Regions from separate parts of the Macrococcus brunensis genome, predicted to be linked through region 3. Evidence: predicted binding sites of a transcription regulator. Region 3 holds the regulator's gene; each other region holds the start of a gene.
What was found. The regulator LexA, encoded in region 3, represses DNA repair genes until DNA is damaged. The targets are predictions, from matches to a motif close to CGAACATATGTTCG.
Positions count from the first base shown of each region.

Region 1 (8,242 bases), 1.1 Mb from region 3:
GAACCACAACCCCCGTCAGAAGACTTTGCATACTATGCTAAAGAACTTCCAAGTACCTTTATTTACTCAGGCGCTGCACCAGAAGACGGGGAAATCTTCCCGCACCATCATCCTAAATTCAACATCAGTGAAAAATCGATGATGGTTGCAGCTAAAGCAGTAGGCACAGCTGTATTAACTTATCTGAACGATGAAAAATAATGAATATCGAGCAAGGAAAGACCATGGTTGTCTTCTTTTTATGCAAATGATTATTGATGATTAATCAAGCTAGTAGTCAAAAGAAAAGTATGGCACAGCTGATAATGATCGTCATTTTCTGGCAGATTATTAAGCTGCAGGCGCCTCGACTGGAAAAGGAAACTGAACTTCACTTATAAAGAGACAGTGTTGGAGCGGAAACCGGTTTGACAACCTCCTGTTTTAATACTATATTGATAACAATCATTTAAATATGTCTTATCCAGAGAGATGGAGGGAACTGGCCCTATGAAGTCTCAGCAGCAGGCTCTGTGAGCACTGTGCTAAATCCATCAAGCAGAAGCTTGGCAGATAAGTGATCTTTTAACGTCATTACTGCTGAAGTAATGACGTTTTTAATTTTTAGAGATAAGAAGGAGAGAGAGCATGCGTTCTAGATTACTGGATTCGATACCCGAAAGTTATTTCGGCAAGACGATGGGCAGAAAGCTCGAAATCGGGACTAACCCCCTCATTAATACAGCAGTCGGTATACCTGACCAGAAAGTGCCGGCGGAAGTGCTGGAAGCAATTCAGTCAGCAGTGCAGGAGCCTGCTAATAATAAATATGGCGTGTTCCGGGGTAAGGAAGTCCTAAAAGAAGCGATTCAGCAATTCTATCTGGAGACTTATGGTGTTGAGCTGGATAAAGACGAGGAAATCTGTATTCTTTATGGGACGAAGAACGGACTGGTCAACCTGCCTCTTTGTGTCATTGAACCGGGAGAAGGTGTATTGCTGCCGAACCCAGGTTATACGGACTATCTTGCAGGTGTGAAGCTTGCACGTGGTACAGTTTATGAGCTGCCACTACTGCCGGCCAATCGTTACTGGCCGAATTTTGATGCACTTGATTCCGCGGTATTAGACAAGACTCGACTCATCTATCTCAATTATCCAAGCAATCCGACAGGAGCGGTCGCGACACGTGCAGGGTTCGATGAGATTATCGAGCGCTTCAGAGGGACGAAGATACAGATTGTGCATGACTTTGCCTATGCAGCGTTCGGATTCGACGCTAAAAATCCAAGTATCCTGCAGTCAGAAGGTGCAAAAGAAGTGGCAGTGGAAATTTATTCACTCTCTAAAGGCTTTAATATGTCAGGGGTGCGGATTGGTTTTGCGGTAGGTAATAAGGATATCGTCGGCGCACTCAATTATTATCAGGACCATACACAAGTCGGGATGTGGGGGGTCGTCCAGGAAGCAGCGGTCAGTGCACTGGCACTGGGAGAACCTTTCCTAGAGACGCAGAACGCCATCTTCAGAAAGCGTAGAGATAAAGTGACAAGCTTCCTGACTGAGGCAGGTATTCCGTTTGAGCCGATGCAGGGCGGTATTTTCCTATGGCTTAAAATCCCGGATGGTTATAACAGCGAAGCATATGTAGATGACCTGCTGAAGAAACAGTCTATATTGACGACACCGGGCTTGCCATTTGGTTCAAATGGTGATCAGTATATTCGGATTTCTCTTGCTATCAGTGATGAGGAGATAGAGGAACTGCTGAATAGACTTGCCGAAACAAAAGCGCTCTATCACTAAAGCCGTTTTAAGTGAATTATTTTATTAAAGTAAGAGTCCTTCTCACTACTTTACACGAACGTATGTTCTCGTATACACTTGATATATAAATGAGGTGGGAGAATGTATGACTATTATCAATGTAGTTCTCGTGATGTACTTTGTGTTGACCTTAAAAGCTTCTTTGCATCGGTCTCGTGTATCGAAAAAGGACTGAATCCGCTGACGACTAAACTCGCTGTTGTCGGAGATACGAAACGTCAAGGTTCTGTTGTACTGGCTGCAACACCGCCTTTAAAAACATTAGGTATAAAAACTGGATCAAGATTATTTGAAATTCCGCATCGTTCAGATATTTATATCATTAACCCCTCTATGCTTAAATATATTCAAGTATCGAGCGAGATTTCAGCGATTGCGCTGCAATATGTAGCGCCCGAAGATTTCCATCAGTATAGTATCGACGAATTCTTTATGGATATCACGGATTCCTATCATCTGTTTGCCCGGTCACCTTATCAGATGGCACGTATACTGCAGCAGGAAATCTACAATCAGACGCAGATTGTCAGCACGATAGGTATCGGCTCAAACCCTCTGCTTGCCAAGCTGTCCATGGACTTAGAAGCAAAACGGACGACAGAAGGTGTCGCTGAATGGCGTTATCACGATGTCCCCCGTAAACTGTGGGATATCGAACCACTGACTGAGATGTGGGGCATTAATAATCGGACGGAGAAGAAGCTGAACAAGAAAGGCATCTTCAGTATCGGTGATCTAGCCCATTATCCAGTTGAATATTTAAAGCGTGACTTCGGTATTATCGGCGTCGATCTGCACTTGCATGCCAATGGAATAGATGAAAGTGTGATTCGCAAACCGCATGTCATCAAAGGCAAATCATACGGTAAGTCACAGATTCTGATGCGTGATTATCAGTTTCATGAACTGAAGACGGTCATCAGTGAACAGATAGATGAGGTGTTTTACCGCGTCAGAGAGAAGAATCTGTATCCGACGACGATTGCCTTTACTGTAGGCTATGCAGATGGTGGGGGAATCCATAAACAGTTCACTAAGAAGGATTATTTCACAGCGACTATGCAGATTGTTAACCTGATCTGGCGGTACTTAGAAGAATATGCAGAGATAAACCGCCTTTTCAGGACAGTAAGTGTTTCTTTCAGCAATCTGCGTGATAGTCGAATCAGACAGATGAGTCTCTTTGAAGCACCGGAAGACATGAAACGGGAGATTGTAGAAGATTATCTTGACCAGCTCCGTCGTAAGTATGGTAAAGACATCGTCATACGAGCGTCGTCCTTAACGAATAGCGGCACTATTAAACTGCGAAAAGGACTCATCGCCGGTCATAAAGGTTAAGTTTCTCATTAATAGAAGATTAATATCTCCTCAAAAAGGTTATGGAAAGAGTAACAATTGAAATGGGAGTGATGATGATGTGGACAATGAATGACTACCCGAACAGCTGGAAGAACTTTGATGAACTTGAACGGAAGAAGGCCATCGATATCGGAAATGCGATGCTGACAGATGGCTATAAGGAAGAAGATTTGATTCCTATTGCGACAAAACAGGCGAAAGACTGGTATAAAGCGGCCTCAACAGAAGAATTGCATGAACTGAAGAACAAGAAAATCACGCAGCACAAAAAAGATGATTCAGCACATCCAGAGCTGATGGACAAGGACGTTGAAGTCTACTTTGAAGATAATAAGTGGCACGTGAAGACACAGGGTGCTCAACGCGCAGATTCAACGCATGATACAAAACAGGAAGCGGCAAAGCGTGCTAAAGAAATTGCTGATAACAAAGATGTGAAAGTCATTCAGCATCAAAAAAATGATTGATAGATACCTCCAATCTACTGATTGGGGGTATCTATTTGAATTTTAATGCTATTTGGCCGTTTAAATGGGTAAAGGTAGAAGTCGATAAAAATTTTTACTCATAAGAAGAGTAATAGGACTGTATTTGATTAATCGAGGTGGAGAGATTTGGGTAAAGCGAATGATAGGAAATTAAGTTTATTGGCGCTCGTTGCGATGGTGGTGGGAACGATGATCGGCGGTGGTGCTTTTAACCTGATCAGTGATATGGGTACTGAAGCAGGCGGACTAGCTATCCTCATCGGCTGGCTGATCACAGGAGTTGGCATGATAGCACTAGGGCTCAGCTTTCAGAATTTAACGAGTGTCAGACCGAAACTTGACGGCGGCATCTATAGTTACGCACAAGCAGGTTTCGGTGATTATATGGGATTCAATTCTGCCTGGGGTTACTAGTTTAGTGCGTTACTCGGCAATGTCGCATATGGCACATTGCTGATGACCGAGTATAATAGTAGCTTCGTTATTATTATGGTGTGTCTTTCTGCTCATTTCAAGAGGAGTCAAGAATACAATGTTAATCAATATGATTGTGACTATCGCTAAAATGATTCCGCTTTTTTTATTTTTAGTCGTATTAGTGACTGGCTTTAATTTCGATACATTTATGACAGGTTTTTATGGTATGACTGACCAAGGTCCGAAAAGTTTTGATTTTCAGGATATTATGGCTCAGGTCAAAAGTACAATGCTGGTGACGGTGTGGGCATTTCTTGGTGTGGAAGGTGCCGTTGTTTTTTCAAGCCGTGCGAAACAACGGCGTGATGTCGGAAAAGCGACGATTATCGGACTTCTCGGCGTTCTTATCATCTATATTATGATTACGGTTCTTGCGCAAGGGATTATTATCCAGAATCAGATAGGAGAACTCAGCAACCCGTCGATGGCAGGCGTCATGGAACAAGTTGTCGGTAAATGGGGAGCAGTCGTTATCAATATCGGCTTGATCATTTCTGTTATAGGAGCGTGGCTTGGCTGGTCATTGCTCGCAGCAGAAGTGCCCAATTTAGCTGCCAAAGATAATATCTTTCCGGCGTGGTTCGGTAAAGATAACCATAATCATGCACCTATCCACTCTATGCTGATAACAAGTCTAATTGTTCAGTTGTTTTTCATCACCTTACTCTTTACAGATAAAGCCTATAACTTTGCTTTCAGCCTGGCATCGTCAGCGGTACTGTTACCCTATGCATTTAGTGCATTCTATCAGCTGAAGTCCAGCAGACAGCATTCCCGTAAGCAGACTTTAATAGGAGCAGTGGCTTCCATCTATTCAATCTGGATCGTCTATGCAGCAGGGCTTGAATATCTCCTTTTGACGATGATTCTCTATTTCCCGGGTATATTTGTCTATCAGCATGTCCAGAAACTGCACGATAGACCGATTTCAAAAATGGATAAAATATTATTTGGGGTCATCACACTCTTAGCCTTAACCGGTGTCTATTTTATTATCAGCGGCAAAGTGTCGAACTTCTAAATAGAAAAGCAGCAGAAGATCATATTCTGCTGCTTTTCCTTATTTGAACTGTGTCAGGAATATCGGTGGTACAGGAGACTGAAAGCGCATCTTCTGATGAGTCACGGGATGGGTAAAAGCGAGAATATGTGCATGCAGACCGAGTCTTCTGAAGGGGTTAGTCGTCGCACCGTATTTCTTATCGCCGACGATAGGGTGACCTAATTCCTGCATATGGATTCGAATCTGATTTTTACGCCCAGTATCCAGATTGACTTTAAGCAGTGTCTGTTTACGACTTGTTTTAAAGACAGTATAATGAGTGATTGCTTTTTTGCCGTGCTGTTCATTCTGACTTGAACGCATCGTGAGTGTCTTATCTTCTGAAAGAAAGCTTGTGATGGTACCATTTTCAGAGACACGACCTTCAACCAGTGCCATATAAGTGCGTTCTGTCACAAGTTGTTTCCAGTTGTTCTGCAGAATCTGCTGCGCTTCAGGCGTCTTGGCATATACCATAACACCTGAAGTCTCACGGTCTAAACGGTGTACCACAAATATACGATTTCTAGGATGTGCCCGTTTTACGTATTCTGACAGTATATGATAAGCTGTTTTATCTTTTTCATTGTTTGTCGCAATCGATAATAAGCCTGCTTCTTTATCGATCACAATAAGGTCTGCATCTTCGTGGAGGATCTTCAAGCCTCGGAGCGAGGCTTGTTTGTTGGGCGCACTGAGACGAATTGCAACGATGTCGCCCGGTTCGAGAAACGCATTGAACTGGCTTACTGATACATCATTGACAAAGACCTGTCCTCTTGCGAGAACAGCTCTGACAGACTTCTTACTTCTATCAGGCATCCTCTCAAATAAAAATTTTAAGAGTTCATTCTTTTCATTCACGGTCCACTGTTCATTGTCTTCTTTTGTATTTTTCATCATAACTTCCTTCTTTATCTATTCATTCAAGCATAGCATAGGGCTGTATTATAATAAATGAATTTCATCAAGTGTTTGTTTGACTTTTATATGGGTGAAACATATTAGAGAATAATGAAGAGCAAGAATATGTATAAATAGCTGTTATAGGGTATTCATAGTAAAACAAATTAAAGGAGGACCCTTATGTTTCACGTAAAACAATTGATGATTAACGGTATTCAATATGAATTTGTCGATGAAGGAAGAGGCAAGCCTGTCTTATTGCTGCATGGTTTCCCTGATTCTAAGAAGCTATGGTATCAGATGATGCCGCAGTTGATTCAAAATGGTTATCGTGTCATAGCACCTGACTTAAGAGGGTATGGCAATACTGCACTATCTGACAGCTATCGAATTGAGGACTCGGCAGCAGATATGTTTACGTTACTTGCACAATTAGATATTGCTCGGACTCATGTCATTGGTCATGACTGGGGTGCATGCCTGGGATGGTATATGGCTGCAAACTATGAACCACAGGTGATCAGTTTTACAGCGCTGAGTGTCGGGCATCCGAGTGGTTACTTCCGCAGCGGAGGGCTTAAGCAGATGATGAAAGGGAGTTATATCGGTCTTTTTATCTTACCGGGCGTAGCCGAACAAGTTCTTGCAGCAGGTGATTATAAAGCACTGACGCTGATAGCAGAAAACGATAGAATGCATGAGCATTGGTATATGGATTTAACACGGCCTGGTCGTCTTTCTTCAGGACTGAACTGGTATCGTTATAATATAAAGACAATCGTAGCTGGAATAGATGCTGTTAACGTGCCAGTTATGGGGATTATAGGAAACCAGGATCCTGCACTAACCTCTGCACAGATGAAAGCGTCTGCGAACTATATCTATGCTTCTTTTCATTATCATGAAATAGAAGGCGGCCACTGGTTACCTGAAACACATGCAAATGAGTTAAATAGACTCATTCTGCCATTCCTATCGAATTATATGGAAAGATAAAAATGAGCATTAAATTTAAAATTTTCTAAATTGCAATTACAAGTTAGCCACCCTGACAAATTTAGTTCATATAGAATCCTAGGGATTCACTTAGTATGTTCTCTTTGATTAGTTCCTTCAAAAACACTTCCATCGCTGACTGTCCATCTAGTATCATACGTGGATATCTGTTCATCCATTCCTGGATTTTGTGGACAGTAGAATCTGTTACGGTTGAAATGGGGATGCTCTTAGGAATATGCCGGCGAATAAATCTGTGCTGATTTTCTTTCGTACCTCTTTCCCAAGAGGCGTAGGGATGAGTGAAGTAAACTTCTGATAATCCCCCGAGGCATTCAGAAAGACCGCTGAATTCAGGTCCATTATCTGATGTAATGGATTTAAATATCTTAGGGAAAGCATCCCCAGTTTCCTTTATCAGACGGCGTAGTGCATTGACTACATGATAACTTTGTTTACCATCAATCTTTAAGATAAGTTCATATCGGCTTTTTCTCTCAACCATGGTGAGGAGTACCTGATCTTCCGCAGACTTCTGACCGACTACAGTATCTATCTCCCAATGTCCGAAGGTCGTGCGTGTATCCACTGCATGAGGTCGCAGCTCGATAGATTGACCCAGTACTTTTTTATTGATACGAGTAAAGCCTGTCGGCTTCTTAGTCTTAAGCTTCAATTTCATCAGGAGATTGATATTACGTGTCTTTATCAGTTTTCTGTCAATCCAGTTATAGAGTGTCTTGATGCAGGGTATGAATCTTTCCGGAAAAAGTTTAGCCTTTTTAGCCAGCATAATAACGGAAGCCGGAGACATCTCCTGATGTATCATCAGATTATCGGCCCATTCAACAAAGGGATTATCTGTAATAGGGAGAGGACGACGTCCCGACTTGATACGATTTTCAAAGTATCTATCCTGAGCAAGATCAGGTGAATAGACGCACTTGTAGTAGGTATAGGTCTTATTATTCTGTACCTGCTGGCTCTTTTGAGTGTAGGTGCCACGCTTCACTTCGTTATTGATGGTCTGCGGCGCTCTGCCAAGCTTGCCGGCTATTTGTCTGTTTGAATATCCTTCATTGATCAACGTCTGTATGATGATTCGTTCGTCTCTAGAAAGGTGTTTGCCCTTAACGGTTTTCGTGTTACCATTGATATGCGTCAT
Region 1 covers NZ_CP092179.1:61,535-69,776, forward strand. The annotation lists gene MGG13_RS00305 (M20 family metallopeptidase) at 1-201, shown strand, start outside; SAM riboswitch class I at 457-559, shown strand; gene MGG13_RS00310 (aminotransferase class I/II-fold pyridoxal phosphate-dependent enzyme) at 628-1,785, shown strand; gene MGG13_RS00315 (Y-family DNA polymerase) at 1,888-3,147, shown strand; gene MGG13_RS00320 (DUF2188 domain-containing protein) at 3,222-3,635, shown strand; partial or broken gene MGG13_RS00325 (basic amino acid/polyamine antiporter) at 3,831-5,154, shown strand; gene MGG13_RS00330 (RluA family pseudouridine synthase) at 5,194-6,075, opposite strand; gene MGG13_RS00335 (alpha/beta fold hydrolase) at 6,262-7,077, shown strand; gene MGG13_RS00340 (IS30 family transposase) at 7,139-8,242, opposite strand.
Region 1: MGG13_RS00315 (Y-family DNA polymerase) is a predicted target of LexA. The motif match lies at 1,841-1,854, and genes of this name have one in related genera.

Region 2 (8,242 bases), 530 kb from region 3:
CGCTTAAATACTGACCGGTAAGTGATTTTGAGTTCTTCATCACCTGTTTTGGAGTGCCGGCCGCTACAATTTGTCCGCCATGAACACCCGCACCCGGTCCGATATCAATGAGGTAATCTGCGGCAAGCATCGTGTCTTCATCATGTTCAACAACAATGAGTGTATTACCTAAATCACGCATAGATTCGAGCGAAGAGATGAGTCGGTCGTTGTCGCGCTGATGCAGGCCGATAGACGGTTCATCCAGTATATAAAGGACACCTGTCAGCTGTGAACCAATCTGCGTTGCAAGGCGGATACGCTGCGCCTCACCACCTGACAATGTCCCCGCACGGCGATCCATCGTCAAATATTCCAGTCCGACATTATTCAGAAAAGAAAGTCGGGAAGTGATTTCCTTGATGATTAAATTGGAAATCATCTTCTCTTTTTCTGTCAGTTCAATCTCTTCATAGTATTTAAGAGCCTGACCGATTGAACGTTTAACAACCTGGCCAATATGCTCGCCGTTAATCTTAACAGCCATCGCCTGTTCATTCAGACGGTAGCCTTCGCATGTCTCACAGACCTCTTCTGTCATATATTTACGCATCTGCTCACGTGTAAAATCAGAAGGACTGTCATGGAAACGACGGTCGATATTGTTGACGATTCCTTCATAGGCCATTGTTCTTGAACGGCTGACACCATTATCTTGTCTGAATTTATAAGTTATCTGCTCCGGTGAACCGTAGAAGATAATGTCACGCTCTTTTTTGGTCAGTTTATTAAACGGCTTCTTCATATCAATTTTGAAATGCTTGGCTGTCTGTCTAAGAAGAGACGGATAATATTCCGAGCTGATCGGCTGCCAAGGTACGAGAGCGCCATCAGCGAGACTAATGGATTCATCCGGTATCACGAGACTGAGGTCGACCGTCAGCTTTGTCCCAAGACCATCACAGCTAGGACAGGCACCGAACGGGCTATTGAACGAGAACATCCTTGGTTCCAGCTCATCTATAGAAAAACCACATTTAGGACAGGCATGATTTTCAGAGAACTTCATTTCTTTCTCGCCGATGACATCTATCACCACATTGCCTTCAGCAAGTTCCAGTGCATTTTGCAGAGAGTCCGCTAAACGGCTCTCAATATTCGGTTTGACGACTAATCGGTCAATGATGACATCGATATCATGATTTGATGTCTTCGCTAAGTTAATGTCATCTCCGATTTCCACCATCTCACCATCAATGCGTAGACGGGCATAACCTTTCTTACCGATGTCTTCAATCAGCTTCTTATGTTCACCTTTACGACCGGAAACAATGGGAGCCAGCACTTGTATTTTAGTACGTTCTTCAAGCTCCATAATACGGTCTACCATCTGCTGTATGGTCTGAGATTCTATCTTGATGTTATGGACCGGACAATAAGGTGTCCCGATTCGAGCAAACAACAGACGTAGATAGTCATAGATTTCTGTCACGGTTGATACTGTGCTTCGCGGGTTATTACTAGTCGTCTTCTGATCGATTGAGATAGCTGGGGATAAGCCTTCAATCGTATCAACATCAGGCTTATCCATCTGTCCTAAAAACTGTCTGGCGTAAGCACTTAATGATTCTACATAACGACGCTGGCCTTCTGCATAAATTGTATCGAATGCAAGACTGGACTTACCCGAGCCAGATAAGCCTGTCATCACGACAAGCTTATCGCGCGGTATTTTTATATCTACATCTTTAAGGTTATGAGCTCTTGCTCCTTTAACGACAATTTCTTTATTTTTCATAAGTTCACCCTTCTGCTTTCAGTTCAAATAGAATATCACGCAGCTCTGTCGCACGTTCGAAGTCCAGTGTTTTTGCCGCTTCTTTCATTTCGTGTTCGATTTGTTCCATACGGGTTGCACGTTCTTTTTTCGTCAGCTTTTTCTTCGGTTTAGTTTCTTTCACTGATTCATCGGTTTCAACAGAAGCGCTGATAGCATCACGGATTTTCTTATGAATTGTTGTTGGTGTAATACCGTGTTCTTTATTATAGGCTTCCTGAATATCACGTCGACGCTGTGTTTCATCTATAGCTGTACGCATCGAGTCAGTGATTTTATCTGCATACATAATGACTTTCCCGTTTTCATTACGCGCAGCTCGTCCAATTGTCTGAATAAGTGATCTTTCTGAACGCAGGAATCCTTCTTTGTCAGCATCCAGAATGGTAATCAGTGACACTTCCGGTATGTCCAGACCTTCACGAAGCAGATTGATACCAATGAGGACATCATAGACACCAAGACGCAAATCTCTGATGATCTCTGTTCGTTCCAGCGTCTTAATCTCTGAATGCAGGTAGTTGACTTTAATGCCTGCTTCTTTCAGGTAAGCGGTCAAGTCTTCACTCATTTTTTTAGTCAGTGTCGTAATCAGGACACGTTCTTTGCGTTCGATACGCACGCGAACTTCTTCCATCAAGTCATCAATCTGATGCTGTGAAGGTCGAACCTCAATAATAGGGTCAAGCAATCCTGTCGGACGGATAATCTGTTCAACCATCTCGTCAGTATGTTCAATTTCAAATGGACCGGGCGTCGCAGAAACATAGACAAACTGCTGTGCTTTTTCTTCAAATTCATCAAATTTAAGAGGACGGTTATCCAGTGCGCTTGGCAATCTGAAACCATGATCCACCAGTACCTTTTTACGCGCCTGGTCACCGTTATACATACCGCGAATCTGCGGCAGACTGACGTGCGACTCATCGACCATGATCAACCAGTCATCTCCGAAATAATCCAGTAGTGTATAAGGCGTCGAGCCTTTTGGGCGCAGTGTTAAATGTACAGAATAGTTCTCGATACCTGAACAGAAACCCATCTCACGCATCATCTCAATATCATAGTTTGTACGCTGCTCGAGACGCTGGGCTTCCAGCAGTTTATTTTCGGCGCGAAATACTTTCAGCTGTTCTTCCAGCTCTTTTTCAATACGTTCGATGGCTACTTTCATTTTTTCTTCTCGTGTAACGAAGTGACTGGCCGGGAAGATAGCGAAGTGTTCACGCTCTTTCAGCACTTCACCTGTTAAATAGTTGATCTCACGTATTCTATCTATTTCATCACCGAAAAACTCGACGCGCACACACTGCTCATCACGTGAGGCAGGAAATATCTCGACGACGTCCCCGCGTACACGGAATGTCCCGCGCTGAAAGTCAATATCGTTTCTTGTGTACTGAATATCTACAAGCTTACGGAGCAGCGCATTACGATCCATCTCCATACCTGTTCTTACGCTGACCACCATATCCTTGTATTCTTCCGGGTTACCGAGACCGTAAATACAACTCACCGATGCAATGATGATTACATCATCCCGCTCAAAAAGTGCACTTGTCGCTGAGTGACGTAATTTATCGATTTCATCGTTAATTGAGGCATCTTTTTCTATAAATGTATCTGTAGAGGGAACATACGCTTCCGGCTGATAGTAATCGTAGTAGCTGACAAAATATTCAACGCGGTTATCAGGGAAAAACTCCTTAAACTCACTGTACAGCTGACCTGCAAGCGTCTTATTATGCGCAATAATCAATGTGGGTTTGCCGACTGCCTGGATGATGTTACTCATTGTAAACGTCTTACCTGTACCTGTTGCACCGAGCAATGTCTGATAACGTTTACCTTCTTTAATACCGGCTACAAGCTTTTTAATCGCTGCCGGCTGATCCCCGCCGGGCTTAAATTCTGACTGTAGTTTAAATGGATGATGTTCCATGTAACCCCTCCTTAACGTATCTATTTTAGCAAATATAACCTTAAAAATACAAACATCTGTTCGCTCTCAAAATAAAAACACGTTCGCATTTGCGACCGTGTCTATTAATAATGAATCGTTTGATCCAGCTTCAGCTGATCAACTGCAAAATAGCCCAGCATCAGCGAGAGAGTATCAAGAAACACAATCATTTCTGAATGAAAAAAGCCTTTGTAGACAGATACCCCTATCACTAAAGCGGCTAACGCTAATCCTGTATATTTATTTTTTATCATCATACTGAACATAATCACCATGATAGCCGGCAGAAAAGAAGCAAGTATATACCATATCATAATACTGATCTATGATCTCCCTTCCACTTCCTGAACAAGAGTCTCCAGTTTACTGGCATCCAGTTCGCCGACATAAGTCGAGAGGACCTTACCCTCTTTACTCACAAAAATAGTTGTCGGTATATTATAGATTTTGTAATCTTTGACCATATCCTCAATACCAGTAACAATCGAGTAATCAGGCTGATACTTCTTAAGAAACGCGTCTCGTCCCTTTTCTTTATCCTGGACGTTCATTCCTATCAGCTTAATGTGATTCGGCTTCTGCTGATTGTATTTGATCAGTTCAGGCATTTCTTTATTACATGGTTCACACCAGGAGGCCCAGAAATTAATGATATTAATGTCAGCTGTCAGTTCACGGCCTAAGTTCAGTTTCTCTCCTTCCAAACTCTGCACCGGCTCCTTGCTGATATTGCGGTCGTTTATGTAATGCGCTTGTCCGCTGACTTTCAACTCTGTCGTATCCTGATTGATGACAGTATATACACTGTATGCCGCCAGCAGCATAAAAATACCGCTCAATACCCACATCAAGATTCTTTTCATATTCTGCCTCCTTCTCCTTCGCTATTATAACAAGAATCCATAAAAAAAAGGATAAACAAATTCGTTTATCCTTTCTAAAAATTAATAGATATATTGGAAATTACGTACTTGATAGCTAGGAATTGTACGGTATGTTTTAACGCCCTGACGTGGATAGTTCATTTCTGATACAACAATTGAACCATTTGTATATTTTTTCTCAACAACTGCTACGTGACCATAGTAGCCTAATTGTGAAACAAGGACAGAACCTTTAATAGGTTTACGGCTCACCGTATAACCGTAGCGTGATGCATTGTATGCCCAGTTTCTTGCATTGCCCCATTGGTTGGAAACATAGCGTCCGAGTTGAGCACGACGATTGAATGCGTAGTATGCACAGCTGCCCCATGTGTAGTAGTTAGCCGCTTTATATTTTACAGGATTTGAATAAGCTTGAGCAGTAGGCTGTTCAACAGCAGTAGAGATAGTCAGTAACATAAGGACAGTTAAGATCGACAGCATCATTTTTTTCATCGTGAATTGTTCCTCCAACATTTTCTTAGTAAGATGATAATAGCATAGAAAATGAGAGCAAAATCCGATGTTACTTAAGCGTAATATAACTGTTACCTAATATATACTTATAGACATATTTCTATAAAATTAAACAAAAAAGACAGCTTTCGCCGTCTTTTAATATCTATAATAACCTGTCACACTACCGTTAATATAACTGACTGCACGCTGCTTAACGCCTTCTTTCGAATTTAGAGCATCCACCATCTGGCCGTTGCCAATATAGATACCTACGTGACTGCCCTCATTAAAGAAGACAAGATCTCCTGCAACTGGAGAAGTGACTCGTTTTCCAACTGCCATCTGCTGGTAAGTCGTCCGTGGCAGAGATTTACCCATAGCAGCGAAAACTTGTTGAGCAAAAGAAGAACAATCGACTTGTGTAGATGAATTGGCACCATAGACATAAGACTTATTGGCTGCAATTTTCAGTGCAATCTGAGCAATGCGGTTTGAAGAAGTTATTTTGACTTCTGACCGTTCGAGTTTTGTTTCAGTATCTGTGGCATCAAAATGATATGTTTCAGGTGAGATAAAATTGTTCTCTTCATCGTGTGGTCTGATGATCGGTGAGTCAGATTCTGCTGATTCAAAATCATAAGTTTCCGGGGAGATGACGTTGACTTCTTCATCATGCGGTCTCATAACAGGCGCTGCTGCTTGTTCAGGTTCTGATTTAACGGTGATGGTTGGTTCAGCGGCCTGGTATCGTCCTTCTGCAGCGGGTTCTGTAATTTTAGCTTCAGACTTTTTTTCAGTTCTGACAATATCGATTTTTGGATCCAGCATCGTTTTAAATTCATGTGACTTTTTCACTTTTTTCTCATCAACGATTAAGATTTTACCTGGTTTTAATTGATTTGATTTAAGGTTGTTCCATTTTTTGAGACGTAACGTAGAAATTTCATATTTATCAGCTACTTTTAATAATGTATCGCCTTTTTTCACTTTATATTCTCCGGCATGCGCTTTTTCAGCTGCATCTGCGCCGGCTATAGATGTCACTGATAATGTTGTTGCTAAAGTCAGTGTTAAGATTACTTTCTTCATATAAAAAAATTCCCCCGCCTTTAAATCAAATTCACAAATTTGATTCAAATATAGCACAGGGGAACCTGTAAAGATATAGACTCAATGATATCTTTATATAACTGTAATATTACTTCTGTTTGCTTAAATATTCAGCAATTTTATCGACGTCTTCGCCCTGAGCCTGACCTTTAGGCATATTGCCTTTACCATTTTTGATGATATCTGCAATTTCTGCTTTAGAGTATTTAGCGCCTACCTGAGTGAGGTTCGGGCCGCTTGCACCTTCTAAGTCTTTACCATGACAGCCGACACATGAATTATTCTGGAACGCTGTTAATCCAGAATCTGCGTTACTATTATCTGCTGTTTTCGTCTCTTCTCCGTTGCCACACGCTGCAAGAGCTAGCGTTCCTGCTAAAACTGTACCTACTAACCATTTTTTCATCAGCAATTCCCCCTTATTATTTACACTTACCATTATAATACATCTGCTAAACCATTACAGCTGACTTTTTAAGTAAGCATCAATAAAAAGTGAGATGTCGCCATCCATGACGGCTGATGTGTTTCCTGTTTCAGCGTTTGTCCTGTGGTCCTTGACCATTGAGTACGGGTGGAAGACGTATGAACGAATCTGAGAACCCCAGCCAATTTCTTTCTGTTCACCACGTATAGCAAGCATCTCTGCTTCCTGCTCTTCCAGTTTACGCTGGTAGAGCTTCGCTTTCAGCATCTTCATCGCCTGTTCACGGTTTTTGATCTGTGAACGTTCGTTCTGACAAGTCACCACAATACCGGTCGGCTGATGGGTAATACGAACGGCGGAGTCAGTCGTATTGATGTGCTGCCCACCTGCGCCTGTCGCACGGTACGTGTCCACACTGATATCTTCCGGATTAATCTCGATCTCAATATTATCGTTATCAAATTCAGGCACCACTTCACATGAAGCAAAAGATGTATGACGCCGGCCAGATGAATCAAATGGTGATATACGCACAAGACGATGGACGCCTTTTTCGGCTTTTAAATAACCATAAGCATTGTGTCCTTTGATCAATAGCGTCACACTTTTAATACCTGCCTCGTCTCCCGGCTGGTAATCAATGGTCTCTACTTTAAAACCTTGTTTATCGCTGAAACGCTGGTACATGCGTAATAACATGGCACCCCAGTCCTGCGACTCCGTACCTCCGGCACCTGGATGAAGTTCAAGGATGGCATTGTTAGCATCATATTCACCATCTAACAGCATCTTCAGTTCAAACTGATCGACATCCTCGCTGAGACTTCTTAAGTTTTCAGCGATTTCCGCTTCCATCTCTTCATCACTTTCTTCTTTAACCATCTCAAGCATGACTTCAATATTTTCTTTTTCTTCAGCCAGCGCTTGATAGCCATTGACCACTTCTTTTAAGGCATTACTTTTATTGATGATGTCCTGAGCTTTGTTTGCATCGTCCCAGAAGCCTGGATCAGCCATCATTTCATCGTATTCCTGTATATTCGTCTCTTTTTCCTCTAAGTCAAAGAGACCCCCTGAAACTATTTAATTTTTCATCTATTGATGAAAGAGTATTCTTGATTTCGAATGCTTCCATTAATTCTCATCTCTTCCGTGACAGTTTTTGTATTTTTTGCCGCTGCCGCATGGACAAGGTTCATTTCGTCCGATAGTCGGCTCAGCCTGCTTAGGCTGTTTCTTCACTTTTTCTTTACCATCATTTGCGACCATGGCTTCGCCTTGAGCCACTTGTTCACGCTCTACCTGCTCACCTTTATCGATGATGGATTTAAGTACATATTTAGAAACGTCATCTTCAATGTTATCAAGCATATCTTCAAACATTGTGAGACCTTCATTCTGATATTCACGTAGCGGGTTGATCTGACCGTATGAACGTAAATGGATACCTGTTCTCAGCTGATCCATCGTATCGATATGATCTGTCCACTTCATATCAATCGTACGAAGGAGAATCATGCGCTCAAATTCATGCATCTGTTCGC
Region 2 covers NZ_CP092179.1:600,872-609,113, reverse strand. The annotation lists gene uvrA (excinuclease ABC subunit UvrA) at 1-1,777, opposite strand, end outside; gene uvrB (excinuclease ABC subunit UvrB) at 1,782-3,758, opposite strand; gene MGG13_RS03255 (DUF2198 family protein) at 3,863-4,093, opposite strand; gene MGG13_RS03250 (TlpA family protein disulfide reductase) at 4,103-4,642, opposite strand; gene MGG13_RS03245 (CHAP domain-containing protein) at 4,724-5,158, opposite strand; gene MGG13_RS03240 (C40 family peptidase) at 5,318-6,250, opposite strand; gene cccB (cytochrome c551) at 6,360-6,680, opposite strand; one part of gene prfB (peptide chain release factor 2) at 6,732-7,760, opposite strand; one part of gene prfB (peptide chain release factor 2) at 7,762-7,833, opposite strand; gene secA (preprotein translocase subunit SecA) at 7,833-8,242, opposite strand, start outside.
Region 2: uvrB (excinuclease ABC subunit UvrB) is a predicted target of LexA. The motif match lies at 3,808-3,821, and genes of this name have one in related genera.

Region 3 (8,242 bases):
TACTTAAATGAAACTGATGCTGCTTAAACCACTCTTTGCCATAGCCCAGTCTAGTGGCACCATCATGGTTACCGCTTACTGCCAGAACAGGCAGCCCTCTATCAATATTGATTTTCTGAATGAATGTTTCAAAGACCTGCACTGCTTCTTTTGAAGGCAGTGCCCGGTCATATATATCTCCCGCAATCATCAGAAGCTCTATTTTCTCTTTGTCTATCTCGTCAATCAGCTGTTCCAGCATAAAAACCTGATCTTCAAGTAGCTGATGCTGATTTAATGTTCTGCCGATATGTAAGTCAGCAATATGCATGATTTTCATGACTTCACCTCATCCATATTATACACAAAAAGACATGCCCTTTACGGGTCATGTCTTAGGTAGATGTCAGATTAATTAGTCTTTCTTGATTAAAATACTTTCAATGCGGTCTACAAGTTTTGCGCTTTTAATAGCGACTGGACGTCCAGCTTTAGTTTCAAAGTACTGCTTGTCAATAATCGTCTGCATCACATTTTCGACTGTCTGCGCATTTAAATCTGCTTTAGGATTAACGACTGAGAACTGATAGCTCTTACCGAAATCCGTCATAAATGTCATCTGAAGTGTTTTCACTGATATTGCCTCCTTTCTTTAGTGATAGTCTTTTTTTAATTAACTACTTTCTGTTCAGTCAGTTCTGCAGTCACATATGTTTCACCAGTCAGCTCGCTGATCAATCCTTGCAGTTCAAGAGCCTGTGTATTCGTCAGATCGAGTCTGACCTGACTGAAACGGCGTGCTTTTTTTGCTTCTCTGCCGTCTTCATCAACTGCTGCGACATATGTCAGGACTAAAGTCAGTTCTTTTAACATGTGTTCACCTCCTTTCACCCTATATATCGGCAGAAGAAGGAGAAATAGACACAGCCCTAAATATTTTTTATAATGAGGCATGAGGTGAATAATTTGAACGATACTTTTATGTATTTAATCTTCTTATGGACGCTGATTTTTATTGGCTTACTGGCAATCGGCGGATTTTTTATGTTCAGGAAGTTTCTAAAGCGGATGCCTAAAGAAGATGGAAGAAGCGAGCTTGACTGGCAGTACTATTACATCAATCAGGCACTGCCACTCTGGCAGGAGGACAGCAGAGCGTTACTGAATGAATTAGTCTCTCCTGTACCTGAACTCTTTCGTGATGTAGCCAAGGAAAGAATAGCAGGACGCATTTCTAAAATCGCGCTGGACGAGAAAGCAGACAAAATTGAACTTGATCATATGATGCGCGGCTATATCATTGCGACACCAAAACGTGACCACGGTTTTATGAAGAAAAAGCTGAAAGAACTGAACATTGATTATAGTCCCTATATGAAATACTTTGAGTTTGCTGATGACGAGAAGAAAAAATTCTCAATATTTGACCATTCAGAACTTGCGCAAAAAAAATAAGACAGTCCGTCAGCGGACTGTCTTATTTATTTGCTGTTCAATTTTTCTGTATTTCAAATACATGGCAATACGCCAGGGAACGATCATACTGAATGCAAGAAGGAAGAACATACCTGCAAGTTCACCGGGATGAATCGTACTGCTGAGGAAATATTTCATGACGGACCGAATGACAAGTAGTGTGATTAATATGACGGGAAAGAGTTTAGAGCGTTTCATATAAATCTGTTTGTCCTTCACTTCAAAGTTAGAAGTGTAGATCAGGAATAATGAGAAAAACATTCCGACAATAACTGCTTCTAATATTTCCATCGGTGTCAGTCTGAAATACGGAAAAATATACATTAAAGCACCGGTTGCCATAAAAAATGGCGGTAAAATAATCTTTTTGACATTAGTCGGATAGTTCTGGGCTTTCATTCTGACTACGATAACGATAAGCCCCATACATACCGCAACAATCATCGACAAGATGACATACATATTAAATCCCCCAGCTGAATAGTCTAGTTATTTCAACCAACAGGTCGAAGAAAAGCAGTATACCCATAATAATCATAATAACCCCGCCTATTTTCATCAATACCTGGCTGTATGTTCGAATGAACTTCAGTTTTGTGATAAAGAAAGTCAGCAGGAAAAATGGAATACAGAAACCAAGGACATAGAGAATCATGTAAAACAGTGCCAGCGATTGATTAGAAAGTGCCAGAGAAATAATGGATCCTACTATTGGCCCCATACACGGTGTCCATCCGGCCGCGAATGCGATACCAATGACGAATGAACCGAAATAACCTGACGGACGATTTTTGAAGTTAAACTTTTTATCCGTCATCAGGAAGTCAGGTGTAAAGATACCGAGCGTCATGAGCCCGAACACAATCATCAGCAGTCCGCCAACCATTCGAATCGTATCATCATACGTCTGCAGTATAGTACTGACAAAACCAATACCTATACCAAACGAAATATAAACAATTGAAAACCCTAGCAGGAATAATAACGTATGCATGATAGCTTTACGGTTGATCTGACCTTCCTGCAGATCATTAAACGATACCCCAGTTATATATGATAGAAACGCTGGATAAATCGGCAGTACACATGGTGAAATAAAACTTAGAATACCTGCCCCAAACGCGAGAGCCATTGTTACATCGCCCATTTAATCACCCCATTCCTTTCTATATTAGCAAACAGTTATATAGGATGAACATCTATATTTTGAACAGTTGATGACAAAAAAATACCCCCATCCAACCAGGACAGGAGCTGTTCATTACTTCAGATTCTGATTCATGTTTTTGTTCATCATAGACATCATCTGATTGATTTTCTTCTGTGATGGTTTCTGACCCATCTGCATCATCATCATGCGTAACATTTCTTCATTAATAGGCGGGTTCTTTTTAAGATAATCCATCATATATTGACGTGCGAAATAAAAACCAGCGGCTGCTCCTGCAGCTGCTGCAAGAATAATTAATAAAATCCAGATCCAAGTTGCCATTCTTTCACCCACTTTCTCATTCCTATCAAATTTTACTAAAATACAGTCTATATTTCAACCATAAAAAAACTACCGGTCACCCGGTAGTCTTACTAGAAATGGCTTAAAATTTCTTTAACCACATTTTCTTTCGTAAAGCCGTATTTCTCCATAACGATGTCGCCAGGTGCACTTGCACCGAAGCGGTCAATACCGATAACAAGTCCATCTAGACCGACATATTTGTACCAGCCATCTGTCGCACCCATTTCAATTGCTACACGTTTCGTTAAGCTGCGAGGCAGAACCTGTGATTTGTAGTCTGCATCCTGTTGATCAAACATATTCAAGTTCGGCATAGAGACAATCTGTACACCTTTACCTTGAGATTCAAGCAGCTGACCTGCTTCTAAAGCAAGTGAAACTTCTGAACCCGTTGCAACGATTAAGTATTCAGGTGTTTCAGATTGATAGACGATATAAGCACCGCGTCGTACACCTTCTTCGAGAACTGACTGCTCTACATCAAGAACAGGCAGGTTCTGACGTGTCAGTACTAAAGCAGTTGGATCCTTCTTAGATTCCATTGCGACCTGCCATGCGACACGAGTTTCGTTACCGTCGGCCGGACGGAACAGATTTAAATATGGCATCGCACGAAGTCCTGCCAGCTGTTCAATCGGTTCATGCGTCGGTCCATCTTCTCCGACTGCGATAGAATCATGCGTAAAGACATAAGTTGACGGTACACCCATTAAAGCAGCTAAACGGAGCGCTGGTTTTAAATAGTCACTGAAGACAAAGAATGTCGCGCCATATGGTTTAACCCCACCATGCGCGGCCATACCGTTAATCATAGCAGCCATCGCGAATTCTCGGACACCAAACCAGATATTGCGGGCTTCTGGTGTTTCTGCTGAGAAATCAGCTTCTTCTTTAATATTAGATTTATTCGAAGATGCTAAATCGGCAGAGCCGCCAAATAACTGCGGTACGGACTGTGATAAAGCCTGAAGAACCTGTCCTGAAGTACTACGCGTCGCATCTGATGTCCCTACTTCAAACTTCGGTAAAGCATTGGCATAACCTTCTACGAGGCGATTGTCAATTGCTGCATCAAGCTGCTCCCCGAGTTCAGGGAAGTTTTCTTTATAAGCTTTAAATGCTTCATGCCAGGCAGCTTCCTTGTCATTGGCACGTTTCAGCATAGTGTTCTGGAAGATTTCATAGACTTCATCAGGCACATTGAATGTCTCTTCTGGATCAAGTCCGTAGTTTTCAAAAGCAAGTTTACGTTCATCAGCTCCAAGTGGTGAACCGTGCACACCATTTGTCCCTTGTTTATTAGGAGCGCCGTAGCCGATGACTGTTTTCACTTCAATCATCGTCGGACGGTCAGCGTTTTTAGCTTGAGTGATTGCTGCATCAATGGCATTGATATCATTGCCGTCTTCAACTAAAATATGCTGCCAGCCATATGCTTCAAAGCGTCCTTTAACCTGCTCAGAAAATGCTTTATCCAAGTCACCATCCAGCGAGATATCATTTGAATCATATAAAGCAATCAGTTTGTTTAATTTTAAATGACCTGCAAGAGATGCCGCTTCATGAGAAATCCCTTCCATCAGGTCCCCGTCTGAAACAAGCACATAAGTAAAGTGGTCAATAATGTCATGACCTTCTTTATTGTATTTCGCTGCCAGGTGCTTCTCAGCCATCGCCATCCCGACACTCATCGCAAAACCTTGTCCGAGTGGACCTGTTGTAATGTCTACACCATCAGTATGGTTGAACTCAGGGTGTCCCGGTGTTTTAGATTCCCATTGACGGAAGTTTTTAAGCTCTTCCAGTTCAAGCGCCCCTGACACATGCAGCAGTGAATAGAGAAGTGCTGAACCATGGCCTGCTGATAAAACAAAACGGTCACGGTCAAAGAAATACTTAGAACTTGGGTTAAATCTCAAGTGCTTTGTCCACAAAGTATAAGCCATCGGTGCTGCACCCATTGGTAAACCAGGGTGTCCTGATTTTGCTTTTTCAATCTGGTCAATACTTAACGCACGTAGTGTATCAATTGCTAACTGATCGTTTGTCATTGTTTCTCTCCTATTCTTCTCTGATATTATTCTGACGCTGAATTTCTTTAACTTTATCCGGTGTCACATCATTGCCTTCAGGATCAATAATTTTTGTGTTTTCAATCGTTTTTTTGAAACTGTTACGGAAGTTGGACAGGTATTCAGCTCTCAAGCCTGTCTGTTCTTTTCCTTCCTCTTCAGTTAAACCTGATTCTTTCTTTTTCTGTGAGAGTTCATTCAGTCTTTTCATTTTGTGTTCTTCTAACATAAACCTCATCCTTTCACTAATTAAGATATCAAAATTTATAGCTCAAAGCTATCAGGAGTGCTTGTTTAAGCACAAAAAAACGTCTGACTAAAGTCAGACGTTCATATTACCGAACAATACCCAGGACTTCTCCGTTCATGGTGGCGGAATGTGTGTTCGCAGTCGATTGTACTTGAGTTTGCCCTACTTCATGAGTAAGAGGTTTTTCATAAAGAGCATTAGATTGTGCCATATATATGATTCCGAACGTTGCCATCATTAAAAAGAAAAAGAAATACGCTAAAAAGTCCTTAGAAATTCTAATTGTCATGTGATTTTCCTCCAGAACATTTGTTTGTATTCATAGGATAACAGAACACTTGTTCGTTGTCAATATAAATACGAACAAACGTTTGTGACACCCGAACAAGTATGCTATAATACAGATAGAAAGTACACTAAGGAGTGTTCTCATGAAAGAACTAACTAAACGACAACAAGAAATTTATGAATATTTACAACATATTGTTTCAACTAAAGGTTATCCACCAAGTGTCAGAGAGATTGGTGAAGCGGTCGGTCTGGCTTCAAGTTCCACTGTTCACGGTCATCTTTCACGATTAGAAGAAAAAGGTTATATCAAGCGCGATCCTACTAAGCCACGTGCCATTGAAATTGTGAGTACAACACCTGCATCTGCTCTGTTAGAAGAGACGATTATGGTGCCGGTCGTCGGTAAAGTAACAGCGGGCTTGCCTATCACTGCTGTAGAGAACGTTGAGCAGTACTTTCCTCTTCCGTCACATTTCACTTCAAGTCACAATAGTGATGTCTTTATTCTTGAAGTTATTGGAGAAAGTATGATTGAAGCAGGTATTCTTGACGGGGATAAAGTCATCGTCCGTCGTCAGTCCATTGCAGAGAACGGTGATATTATCGTAGCGATGACAGAAGAAGATGAAGCAACTGTTAAGCGCTTCTATAAAGAAAGCAATCGTTACCGATTACAACCAGAGAATGCGACAATGGAACCCATTTATTTAAACAAAGTGACAGTGCTAGGCAAAGTCGTCGGACTTTTCCGTGAGTTTTAAAAATAGGTCACGCTATTTATAGCGTGACCTATTTACGTCCAAGTATTTCTTTAACTTGCTCTAATATGTCTTTAGTTTCAGTTTTGTCTTGATTCATTCCCATTCCTCTTTTCTAGATTTTGAATACCCCGTAATGAATCTTGATAAACGAACATATTTCATGAAATTACGGGTATGAACAAACTAAACACACAAAAAGGAGAATGATTATGACTATCGACTATAACTGGGTAAAAACAGAACGTCAGCAAGTATTGGATAAAGTTAAAAACTTAAGCGATTCAGAATTCGCGTTCAACTTCGGTTTTGGAGAAGGCAGCATTAAAAAATCTCTACTGGCGATTGCTAATCTCTATCAGCCGTCATTAAACAGTACAAATGGTTTTACTTCGTCACTTGAAAACTATAAAGACAATGAACAGACACTTAATTTTACGGATGTTCAGAATTATTTCAATGATATAGATGCACATGTAAACCCGGAACATCACTCCATTGCACAGTCTATCGCTGAAGAGTTCCGCCGTCTGGGTCACATTGATACTATGCTTCATATCATCGATCAGGATGACCACCGCATAGCAGAGCGTACAAATAGTCGCCAGAAAGTAACAGAACGTCTGAATATGACGATCACTCGTCTCTAAACTAAAAAACCCATGGGATTTTTTTCCATCGGTTTTTTTAGTGCAGATTAACAAGCGGGACACTTGATTTGATGACTTGATTTGAAATAATAATCTGTTTCAGTTCATCAGCTATATCCAGTTGGTCCAGATGATCAAAAGATAACCAGACATAAGGTTTTTTCACTTTGAATTCGTCATGATTTCTTACGTTAAATACAAATGATGTTGCATTGACTGTAGAAGCTGATAAGAAAGTCTTCATCAACTTCTTGTCTTCAACTACAAAAAGAATCCCCCCAACTTTCAGCTGTTTATGCAGACTGGCAGCAAAGTTGTTAGCACTCTGCTGAATCGATTGATTGCTTCTCTTCATTACAGAAGGAAGCTTCATCTGTTTATTACCAATGTCCTCTACTAAAATACTTTCTTCTGTCGTAACGAGCAATGATGAAAAAATTTTCTCTTTAGCCATATAATCTCCTAATTCTCAGTTATAAAATTTTCGGTATAATACGGTGCGTTTTTCTCATTGAATGCAACGCCTGTACCTACTTCAAGATAGTGACGATTCAATATATTCTGTCTATGTCCTTTTGAATTCATCAGTCCGTGATGCGCCTCTATAGAGGAAACCTGTCCATAGGCGATATTCTCGCCCGCGGTAGAAAAGTGAAGTCCATCTTGCTTCATCCGGTCGAATGGTGTCTGCCCCTGCTGATTGACATGACTGAAAAAATGATTTTCAGCCATGTCTATTGAATGTTGTCGTGCAGTATGACTTATTTTATCATTAAATTGAAGCGCTGATAACCCTCGCTTCACCCGTGATGCATTGATCAGTTCGAAATCAAGCTGCTCGTAGCTTCTCGCCAGCTGTACGGATGGATGACCATAGAACTGCTGTTTCTGATTGAAATAGCTGTCAGACATTATCATCAGTGCATCCACTCGCCGATTAAACTGATCAAAGTAATAGGTCGATCTAATACCTTCTGCTCGATATCTCAGCACATGTTTATCGCTTAACCTGACACGATAATTTGAACCCGCTTCTACTGATAATGGTGTTCCTTTTAACTTTTTTACCTGTTCTAGTGACTTTGCTGTTAGTACTCCCTGACTATCTATATACTGTGGATCATTTGAATATAGAGCAGCGACCCGGTTATTCATAAACCCAACCATAACAAAATGCTGATACTGCTGATGATAGAGCGTCCAACTCCCATAAGGATTGCGCAGCACTCGTTTTTCTTTACCCAGTATAT
Region 3 covers NZ_CP092179.1:1,128,690-1,136,931, reverse strand. The annotation lists gene MGG13_RS05925 (exonuclease SbcCD subunit D) at 1-319, opposite strand, end outside; gene MGG13_RS05920 (DUF2922 domain-containing protein) at 395-613, opposite strand; gene MGG13_RS05915 (DUF1659 domain-containing protein) at 649-852, opposite strand; gene MGG13_RS05910 (DUF2621 family protein) at 946-1,434, shown strand; gene MGG13_RS05905 (CcdC family protein) at 1,444-1,917, opposite strand; gene MGG13_RS05900 (cytochrome c biogenesis CcdA family protein) at 1,919-2,602, opposite strand; gene MGG13_RS05895 (YneF family protein) at 2,717-2,947, opposite strand; gene tkt (transketolase) at 3,040-5,022, opposite strand; gene MGG13_RS05885 (DUF896 domain-containing protein) at 5,033-5,272, opposite strand; gene MGG13_RS05880 (hypothetical protein) at 5,379-5,582, opposite strand; gene lexA (transcriptional repressor LexA) at 5,725-6,345, shown strand; gene MGG13_RS05870 (hypothetical protein) at 6,555-6,992, shown strand; gene MGG13_RS05865 (hypothetical protein) at 7,030-7,446, opposite strand; gene MGG13_RS05860 (CAP domain-containing protein) at 7,455-8,242, opposite strand, start outside.